3 regions of the Streptomyces sp. NPDC021212 genome follow, and region 1 is predicted to be linked to each of the others. Evidence: riboswitches for the same ligand, from Rfam matches in the RefSeq annotation. Region 1 holds a riboswitch; each other region holds the start of a gene.
The links. Region 1 has a riboswitch for thiamine pyrophosphate ahead of ACH4SI_RS31245 (thiamine ABC transporter substrate binding subunit). Riboswitches for the same ligand answer to the same signal wherever they lie in the genome.

Region 1 (3,252 bases):
CGGCGGCGGCCACGGCGGGGCCCAGCGCGGGCAGGGTGACGCGGCGCCAGGCCGCGAGGCGGCTCGCGCCGAGCACCCGGGCGGCCTCCTCCTGGCGCGGGTCGAGCTGCGCCCACAGCCCGCCGACGGTGCGGATCACGACCGCGTAGTTGAAGAAGACGTGGGCCAGCAGGATCGCCCAGACGCTGGTGTCGAGCCGTATCCCCCACAGCTCGTCCAGCAGCCCGCCGCGCCCGAGCAGCCCCAGGAACGCCGACCCGGCGACGACGGTCGGCAGGACGAACGGCACGGTCACCACGGCGCGCAGCAACCCCTTGCCGGGGAAGGCGAAGCGGGCGAAGACGTACGCGCCGGGCAGCGCGACCGCCAGCGTCAGGCCGGTCGAGGCGGCCGCCTGCCAGCCGGTGAACCACAGGGTGTGCAGGACGGACGGGTCGCCCAGCACCTCGGGTATCCGCCCCAGCTGCCACCGGCCGTCGACGCGCAGCCCGCGGGTGACGATCGCGCCCACCGGATACGCGAAGAAGACGGCGAAGAAGGCCAGCGGCACGGCCATCAGGGCGAGCCGCAGCACGGTGCCGCGCGACCCGCCGCGGTCGGCAGCGGGCTTTACGGAACGAGCGAGGACCATGCCTTGACCCAGGGCTCACGGTTCTCGGCGATCTTCCGCGGCGGCAGGGTGGCCGAGTCGGTGACCTTGACCCCGTACCGGGTGAAGACCTCCGGCAACTTGGCGTCCTCGCGCACCGGATTGACGTACATGTTCAGCGGTACGTCCTCCTGGAAGCGCTTGGTCAGCAGGAAGTCCAGCAGCGCCTTGCCCCCCTTGGTGTTGCCCGCGCCGTTCAGCAGCCCGGCGAACTCCGTCTGCCGGAAGCAGGTGCCGTCCGCCACCCCGGTCGGGGCCTTCGCGGGCTTCGCCTTCGCGTCGGCCACCTCGGCGGGCGGGCTGGAGGCGTACGAGACGACGAGCGGCTTGTCGCCCTTGGCGCCGCCCGCCGAGCCGGAGAAGCGGTCGTAGTACGCCTGCTCCCAGCCGTCGACCACCTCGACGCCGTTGGCCTTCAGCTTCTTCCAGTAGCCCTTCCAGCCGTCGTCGCCGTAGCGGGCGGCGGTGCCGAGCAGAAAGGCCAGGCCGGGGGACGAGGTGGCGGCGTTCTCGGTGACCAGAAGGTTCTTGTACGCGGGCTTGGTCAGATCGGCGAACGTCTTCGGCGGCGCGAGCTTCTTGCGCGCGAAGTAGGCGCGGTCGTAGTTGACGCAGATGTCGCCGTAGTCGACCGGTGTGACGCGGTGCTTCGCCGGGTCGGCCTGGAAGGCCGCGGGGACCTTGTCCAGGCCCTTCGCCTCGTACGGCGTGAACAGGCCGCCCGCGAGCGCGCGGGAGAGGAGGGTGTTGTCGACGCCGAAGAACACATCGCCCTGCGGGTGGCCCTTGGACAGGATCGCCTGGTTGACGGCCGCCCCCGCGTCACCGCCCGCCTGCACCCGCACCTTGTAGCCGGATCTGCGCGTGAACTCCTTGAGGACGGCCTTGGACGCCGCGAACGAGTCGTGCGAGACCAGGGTGACGGTCTTGGAGTCCTTGCCGTCGGCCGCGCCCCCACCGCAGCCCGCGAGGACGCCGGTGCCGAGGGAGACCACGAGGACGGCGGTGACGGCACGCCGAAGATGGCTGTTCATGGTGAGGCTGACTCCCTACGCCGGTATGACCCGGATCAGGTTGGAGGGTCTGCGGCCGTGCCGCACTCTCAGCGCTGTCGCGCTCCCCTGTCGGAATGTTCACTTGTACGACGATCGCGCGAAGGCACCGTATCAGCCGGTGCTCAGCGCTCCGTGGCCGCCAACTGGCCGCACGCCCCGTCGATCTCCTGCCCCCGGGTGTCCCGGACGGTCACCGGCACCCCGTGCGCCTCCAGGGCCGCCACGAACGCCCGCTCGTCCTCGGGCCGCGACGCCGTCCACTTCGAGCCGGGCGTCGGGTTGAGCGGGATGAGGTTGACGTGCACCCGGTGGCCCTTGAGCAGCCGGCCGAGCAGGTCGGCGCGCCACGCCTGGTCGTTGATGTCCTTGATGAGGGCGTACTCGATCGAGATCCGGCGGCCGGACTTCTCCGCGTACTCCCACGCCGCGTCCAGGACCTCGCGCACCTTCCAGCGGGTGTTGACCGGCACGAGGGTGTCGCGCAGCTCGTCGTCGGGCGCGTGCAGGGAGACCGCGAGCCGGCACTTGAAGCCCTCGTCGGCGAACCTCAGCATCGCCGGGACCAGACCCACGGTCGAGACGGTGATACCGCGCTGGGACAGGCCGAGGCCGTCCGGCTCGGGGTCGGTGAGCCGACGGATGGCGCCGATGACCCGGTTGTAGTTGGCCAGCGGCTCGCCCATGCCCATGAAGACGATGTTGGACAAGCGGGCCGGTCCGCCCGGGATCTCCCCGTCGCGCAGCGCCCGCATCCCGTCGACGATCTGGTGCACGATCTCGGCGGTGGACAGGTTGCGGTCCAGACCCGCCTGGCCGGTGGCGCAGAACGGGCAGTTCATGCCGCAGCCCGCCTGGGAGCTGATGCACATGGTGACCCGGTCCGGGTACCGCATCAGCACGGACTCCACCAGCGTGCCGTCGAAGAGCCGCCAGAGGGTCTTGCGGGTGGTGTCGTCGTCGCAGCTGATGTGCCGCACCACGCTCATCAGGTCCGGCAGCAGCCCGGCCGCGAGCTTCTCCCGCGCGGCGGCCGGTACGTCGGTCCACTGGGCGGGGTCGTCGGTGTAGCGGGCGAAGTAGTGACGCGACACCTGACCGGCCCGGAAGGGCTTCTCCCCGAGGGCGGCGACGGCCTCGCGGCGCTCGGCGGGAGTGAGGTCGGCGAGATGCCGCGGGGGCTTCTTGGCCCCACGCGGCACGGCGAAAGTGAGTTCTCCGGGCTTAGGCATGGCCGTACCAGTGTCGCAGACGCGCGGAAGGCCCCGCGCCACGGGCGGCGCGGGGCCCGAGAGGTACGGGTCGGGCGGCTCAGCCGCCGCCCACGAAGATCACCATCAGCAGCCACGCCACGGGCGCGGTGGGCAGCAGCGAGTCGAGCCGGTCCATGATCCCGCCGTGGCCGGGCAGCAGCTTGCCCATGTCCTTGATGCCGAGGTCACGCTTGATCATGGACTCGCCGAGGTCCCCCAGGGTCGCGCTGACCGCGACGGCCAGGCCCAGGATGAGCCCCTGCCACCACACGCCGCCCTCGATGAGGTACTGCATGCA
Region 2 (3,252 bases), on a different contig from region 1:
CGACCGGATAGAACTGGACGTCGAGCGGCGGCACTTGCGGCTGGACGTACCGGACGAGGAACTCGCCGCACGGCAACCGGTGACCGCCGCCGCGCCACCGGCCACCGGTGGATGGGAGCAGATCTACCGCGACCACGTCGAACAGGCCGACCGCGGCGCGGGCCTGGACTTCCTCGTCGGCACCCGCGGATCCTTCGTCGCCAGGGAATCGCATTGAGCACACAGCGGGATCACAGGAACGACCCAGGTCCGGGAAAGGTTCGCCGCTTACTCTCCGGGCATGCCCACGACGCGCTCCACGGACGAGGCACTGGCGCAGACCGCCGTACGAGCCCTGATCTCCCAGGCGGAGCTGACCCCCAAACCGGGCCTCGCGGACACCCGTGACCTCCAGGCCCGCGCCACCGGCACCGATCTGCTCGCGCTGCGCTGGTCGGCCAAGTCGCTGGCGCCCGGGTTCGCCGCCATGGCGGCCGCCGCCCGCCGCCCCGGCGAGCCGACGCGGGCGCTCCGCGAGGAGCTGGGCGCCATCGGCCGCTGCGCCGAGTGGACCATGGCGCGGGCCGGTGGCGGCCCGGTCACCGGACGCCTGCACCACGGGGCGCTGTGGGTGCTGGGGCTGCTGGTGGCGGCCGCCGCCCTGGAACCCGGCGCCGCGCCCCGGGAGCTGACCGCCACCGCCCGGCAGCTCGCCGCCCACACCGACCGCGGCGCCCCGCGCAAGCCCTCGGCGGGCTCGCAGGTGTCCGCCACCTATGGCGCGGCGGGTGCGCGCGGCGAGGCGCGGGCCGCCTTCCCGCACGTACGCCGCGCCCTGGACGCCCTGGCGACGGCGCGGGCCGCGGGCGCCACCGAGACACAGGCGCGGCTCGACGCGCTGCTCACCGTGATGAGCACCCTCCAGGACACCGGGCCGCTGTACCGGGCGGGCCCGCCCGCCCTCCGGCGGGTGCAGGACGGGGCGCGCGGTGTGCTGGAGGCGGGCGGCACCGCGACGGCCCGGGGCGCCGCCGCCCTCGCCACCCTGGACGCCGAGCTGCGCGAGACGGGCATCGCGCCCCGCGGAAGCGCCGCGCTGCTGGCCGGGGCGCTGTTCCTGGACGCGCTGCCGGCCCGGACCCGTCCCCAGGACCGGGTCCACGCGGCGAGGGGTTAGCCTGGGGGCGCTCCAACCGACACGGGGTGCCCCACGCGGGGCTGAGATCACACCCGTCGAACCTGAACCAGTTAGCACTGGCGGAGGGATGTCATCGATGCGTTTGCCGCATGCTGCCACCGACCCGGCACCCACCGGCGCGGAATCCGTCTTCGACGGGCGGATGCCCACCGCGCCCGGCGATCTGCGCGTCGAGGCGCGCGGTATCGCGCCGGTTCCGGAGAGCCACCGCTACGGCGGGCCGGGGCGCCTGTTCACCGTGTGGTTCGCCCCGAACCTGACCATGACCGGTGTGTTCACCGGCACCGTCGGGATCTCCCTCGGCCTGGACTTCGCCACCGCGCTGGCCGCCGTCGTCCTGGGCACCCTCATCGGCGCCGTGCCCACCGCGTATCTGGGCACCTGGGGCAGTCTGACCGGGGCCGGGCAGCTGCCGCTGGCGCGGCTGGCCTTCGGCCGGGGGGTCGCCGTGCCGGGTGTTCTGCAGTGGCTGTCCTCGGTCGCCTGGGACGCGCTCATCGGCCTGTTCGGCGGTGACGCCCTGGCCCGGCTGTGCGGCCTGCCGTTCTGGCTGGGTGTGCTGATCATGATGGCCGCCCAGGGAGCGCTCGGGGTGCTCGGCTACGAGGCCATCCACCGGATGCAGAAGCTGATGACCTTCGTCCTCGCTGCCGCGTTCGCCGCCCTGGCCGTCAAGTTGCAGGGCGGCGTCCACCCCGCCGCCACCGGATCGGCCCACGGCGCCGACCGCCTCGGCGCCTTCGTCCTGACCAGCACGATCGCCCTGAGCCTGGCGCTGTCGTGGGCGCCGTACGCCAGCGACTTCAGCCGCTATCTGCCCCGCGCCACCTCCCGGGTCGGCATGTTCTGGTGCACTCTGCTCGGCGTCACCGTGTCCTTCGTGGCCGTCCAGGCGCTCGGGCTGTGGGGAGCCTCCGTCTTCACCGACCAGACCGCCCGTGGCGTCGATACGGCCCTGGGCGGCGGGGCGCTCGGCGCGTTCGGACTGCTGGCCGTGGCGCTGGCCGCCCTGTGCAGCAACGCCATGAACGACTACAGCGGCTCACTGGCCCTGCAGACCGCCGGTGTTCGCATCCCCCGCCCCCTGGCCGCGGCCCTCGCCGCCGCGCTCGGCTTCCCGCTGGTGCTGTGGATGCACGCCGCCGACACCACCGCCCGCTTCCAGAACGTGCTGCTGTTCGTCGGCTACTGGATTCCCGGCTTCGTCGCGATCGTGGCCGTCGACTGGTTCGTCCGCGCCCGGACCCGGGGCGGCGCGCCGGTCGACCTGGCCGCCGAGAGCGCCCGCCCGCAGCCGTGGTGGCCCGCCCTGCTGGCGTTCGGCGCCGCCTTCGCCGCGGCGGTGCCGTTCATGGACACCAGCCTCTACACGGGCCCGGTGGCCGCCGCGCTGCACGGCGCCGACCTCGCGTACTACGCCGCCTTCCTCGCGGCGCTCCTCGTCTACGTCCCGCTCAGGGCACGGCGCCGCACCACCCACTGAGGCACGGCGGCGGCCGTGGCACCCTGGGGGCTTCGCCAGGTTACGCACTACCCGAGGAGACGTGCCACGTGCCGCAGAACCAGCCGGTGGAGTCCATCGCCGCCCCGGCGGTCCTCGCCGAGGAGCGCAGACTCCACAAGGACCTCGGCTTCTGGGGCCTGACCGCGATCGGGTTCTCCAACATCCTCGGGTCCGGCTGGCTGTTCGCGGCCCTGTACGCCGCCCAGACCGCCGGACCCGCCGCGTTGCTGTCCTGGATCGCCGCGGGGGCGCTGTGCGCCCTGATCGCCCTGGTCATGGTGGAGCTGGGCGCCACCCGCCCGGAGGGCGGAGGCACCGTGCGGTGGCCGCTGTACGCGAGCGGGCGGCTGGTCGGCACGATGGTCGGCTGGTCCGTCGTGCTGTCCGTGGGCGGCACGGCCGCGGAAATCAGCGCGATCATGCAGTACGCCGCGCACTATCTGCCGGGGCTCTACGACGGCGGCCGCCTCACCCTCCCGGGCCTCGGCGTGGCCGTCGGACTGAGCGTGCTGCTCACCGCGCTCAACTGGTTCGCCGTGCGGATATTCGCCCGGCTCAACAACCTGGTGTC
Region 3 (3,252 bases), on a different contig from region 1:
CGGCAGGACCGTGAAGCCGTCGTCCACCAGGGTCTCGGCGGCGTCCAGCGTCTCGATGGGGTCGGGGAGCAGGGTGCGTTCGTCGGCGACGACCTCCAGCTTCACCCAGTCCGTGCCCAGCGCCTCGCGGGCGAGCCGGGCGGTCAGCACGGCCTCCCCGGCGGTGAAGCAGCCCGCGGTGTTGGGGAGGGGGCGGATGCCGTGCCGGTTCAGTACGGACAGCACCGAGCCCTGCACCGTGGGGTCCAGGCGGCGCATCGCGACCGTGGTCAGCTCGGTGCCGGAGGCGATCAGCGAGCGCTCCATGACGTCCAGGCTGGGCGCGCCGCCGGTGCCCATGATCAGGCGGGAGCCGAAGGTCGTACCGGCGATGGTGAGCGGATCGGCGTCGGTGAGGACCTGATCCAGTGTGGTCGGCTGCGACGTTGTGGCGTGAGACATGGGGTTCAGCCTCCTTGGACCGCGGTGAGGACCTCGACGCGATCGCCGTCGCCGAGCGGGGTCGCGGGCCACTGGCCGCGCGGGACGACCGTCTCGTTGACGGCCGCGGCGACGCCCGAGGGCGCCTGGGTGAGGGTCGCGACGACCCCGTCGAGGGTGGTGCCGTCGGGCAGCTCGCGGGGCTCGCCGTTCACAGTGACGGTCATGCGGTGTGCTCCTGTATCGACGCTGCCTGTGCTGCTGTGGTGAGTGGCGTGGTCCCCGCGAAGCGCCGCGGGGAGAACGGCCGCGCCTCGGGCGGGAGTTCGCCGCTCGTCAGCGCCTCGGCCATGACATCGCCGGTGATCGGGGTGAGCAGGACGCCGTTGCGGTAGTGGCCGGTGGCCAGCTGGAGGCCCGGCAGCTCGGTCGGGCCGAGCAGCGGGGCGTTGTCGGGGGAGCCGGGGCGCAGCCCGGCGCGGGTCTCGACGAGCGGCAGTTCGGTGATGCCGGGCACCAGCTCGTGCGCGTCGCGCAGCAGCTCGTACACCCCGCCCGCGGTGACCGTGGTGTCCCAGCCCAGCTCCTCCGTGGTCGCGCCGACGACCAGCTCGCCGTTCTCGCGCGGGACGAGGTAGACGTGCCCGCCGCGCACCACGGCCCGCACGGTCCGGGACAGGAAGGGCGCGTACGGGCCGGGCACCGACAGCCGCAGGACCTGGCCCTTGACGGGACGTACGGGCGGCAGGACCTCCTCGGGGACGCCCGGGAGCCGCCCGCTGAGGCTGCCCGCGGCCAGCACGGTCTGCCCGGCCGCCAGCCGCGTGCGCGCATCGTCGGCCAGCTCGGCCCCGGCGGCGCGGTCGCCGTCCAGCAGCAGCCGCTCCGCGCGGGCGCGGTGGAGGACCACCCCGGCGCGCTCGCACGCCGCCAGCAGCGCCGCCGCCAGCCGCCGCGGGTCGATCTGGTGGTCGCCATCGACGCGCAGGCCGCCGCGTACGCCCGGCGCGAGCATCGGCTCCAGGCGCCGGCATTCGCGCCCCGTCAGCCACTGCGCGTCCAGCCCGAGCCGCTGCTGGAAGGCGTGCAGCTCGCGCAGATGGGCGCGGTCATCCGCGTCGAGCGCGACGGAGAGCGTGCCGCAGGTGCGGAAGCCCAGGTCATGGCCGCTCGCCTGCTCCAGCTCCGCCACGAACGACGGATAGCGGCGCGCCGAGGCCAGGTTCAGCCCGAGCAGGGTCTGCTCGCCGTAGTGCAGCTCGGTGACGGCCGCCAGCATCCCGGCCGCGACCTGCGCGGCCCCGCCGCCGGGCGCCGGGTCGACGACGGCGGTGCGCAGGCCCCGCTGGGCCGCCCGCCAGGCCGTGACCAGGCCGATGATGCCGCCGCCGATGACGAGGACGTCGTACGGCGCGTCGCCTGGGGATGCTGCGCGTGGTGTGTGTGGTGGTGTGTGCATGGGCTGGTCGCCCCCTCCCTTCGCCGGCATGACCCGGATCAGGTTCGTACGGTCGGAGGCCGCGCCAGCCTCCCTCTCAGCCCGGTGCGCCCGGGCTCCCGCGAGTGCTCTGTCCCGCCACCCTAGTACGCGCCCCGAATCGCCCGGAAGGGAGCGCCCCGGGCCGGGCCGGGCACAGGCCGTACGGCACGCCCGGCGGTCCCCCGCGGCCCGCCGGTCGGCCCGTCGGGCTGTGCCCGAGATCTCGTCGTGCGCTCTCCGGTCCGCCCCACCTGCCGCAATACAGTGATCGTGTGAGCGATGAGACGACGAAGACGATGGCGTCCTCGGCGGGTGGCGGTGGACAGCGGGTGGTGATCGTCGGCGCGGGCATGGCGGGGGTGCAGACCGCCGTCGCGCTGCGGGAGCAGGGCTGGACCGGGGAGATCCTGCTGCTGGGCGCCGAGCCCCATCAGCCGTACGACCGGCCGCCGCTGTCCAAGGCCGTGCTGCTGGGCAAGGCCGAAGGGTCCGCGTTGGACGTGGACTTCGCAGCGCTCGGCATCGAGCTGCGGCTCGGCGTCCCCGTGACCGGGCTGGACACGGCCGGGCGGACGGTCGGGACCGGGTCCGGGCCGATCCCGTACGACGTCCTGGTGATCGCCACCGGCGCCGAGCCGATCGCCCTGCCTGGCAGCGAGGGCGTACCGGGCGTCCACCTCCTGCGCACGCTGGACGACGCCGAACGGCTGCGCCCGGTGCTCGCCGCGCAGCAGGAGATCGTGGTGGTCGGGGCGGGCTGGATCGGCGCGGAGTTCGCGACCGCGGCCCGCGAGGCGGGCTGCGCGGTGACGGTCGTCGAGGCCGCGGACCGGCCGCTGGCGGGCGCCCTCCCGGCGGAGGTCGCCGCCCACATGACCGGCTGGTACGCGGACTACGGCGCCACCCTGGTCACCGGCGCCCGGGTGACCGCGCTCGACCGGCACGGACTGCAGCTCGGCGACGGCACCCGGCTGCGGGCCGGTGCGGTCGTCATCGGCATCGGCGCCCGGCCCGCGACCGGCTGGCTGGCCGGTTCGGGCGTCGCACTCGCCGAGGACCGGTCCGTCGTCGCCGACGAGGGACTGCGCACCTCGGTGCCGGACGTGTACGCGGTCGGCGACTGCGCGTCCTTCCCCTCCGCCCGCTACGGGACCCGGCTGCTGGTGCACCACTGGGACAACGCGCTCCAGGGGCCGCGGACGGTCGCCGCCAATGTGGTGGGCAGCCGGACCGCGCACTTCCCCGGCCAGGTCTACGACCCGGTGCCCTACTTCTGGTCCGAGCAGTTCGGGCGGTTCGTGCAGTACGCCGGACACCACTCGGACGCCGACGAACTGGTCTGGCGGGGCGAC

Region 2: linked by a shared signal. The riboswitch ahead of ACH4SI_RS02715 (purine-cytosine permease family protein) and the one ahead of ACH4SI_RS31245 (thiamine ABC transporter substrate binding subunit) in region 1 are both predicted to bind thiamine pyrophosphate.
Region 3: linked by a shared signal. The riboswitch ahead of thiO (glycine oxidase ThiO) and the one ahead of ACH4SI_RS31245 (thiamine ABC transporter substrate binding subunit) in region 1 are both predicted to bind thiamine pyrophosphate.

The regions. Positions count from the first base shown of each region.
Region 1 is NZ_JBIRPZ010000013.1:110,670-113,921, forward strand. It holds gene ACH4SI_RS31240 (ABC transporter permease) at 1-556, opposite strand, end outside; gene ACH4SI_RS31245 (thiamine ABC transporter substrate binding subunit) at 610-1,683, opposite strand; TPP riboswitch at 1,679-1,782, opposite strand; gene rlmN (23S rRNA (adenine(2503)-C(2))-methyltransferase RlmN) at 1,827-2,933, opposite strand; gene ACH4SI_RS31255 (phosphatidate cytidylyltransferase) at 3,013-3,252, opposite strand, start outside.
Region 2 is NZ_JBIRPZ010000001.1:692,253-695,504, forward strand. It holds gene ACH4SI_RS02705 (IlvD/Edd family dehydratase) at 1-217, shown strand, start outside; gene ACH4SI_RS02710 (triphosphoribosyl-dephospho-CoA synthase) at 281-1,156, shown strand; TPP riboswitch at 1,169-1,262, shown strand; gene ACH4SI_RS02715 (purine-cytosine permease family protein) at 1,254-2,660, shown strand; gene ACH4SI_RS02720 (APC family permease) at 2,729-3,252, shown strand, end outside.
Region 3 is NZ_JBIRPZ010000011.1:353,668-356,919, reverse strand. It holds gene ACH4SI_RS29605 (thiazole synthase) at 1-441, opposite strand, end outside; gene thiS (sulfur carrier protein ThiS) at 447-647, opposite strand; gene thiO (glycine oxidase ThiO) at 644-1,879, opposite strand; TPP riboswitch at 1,878-1,991, opposite strand; gene ACH4SI_RS29590 (NAD(P)/FAD-dependent oxidoreductase) at 2,197-3,252, shown strand, end outside.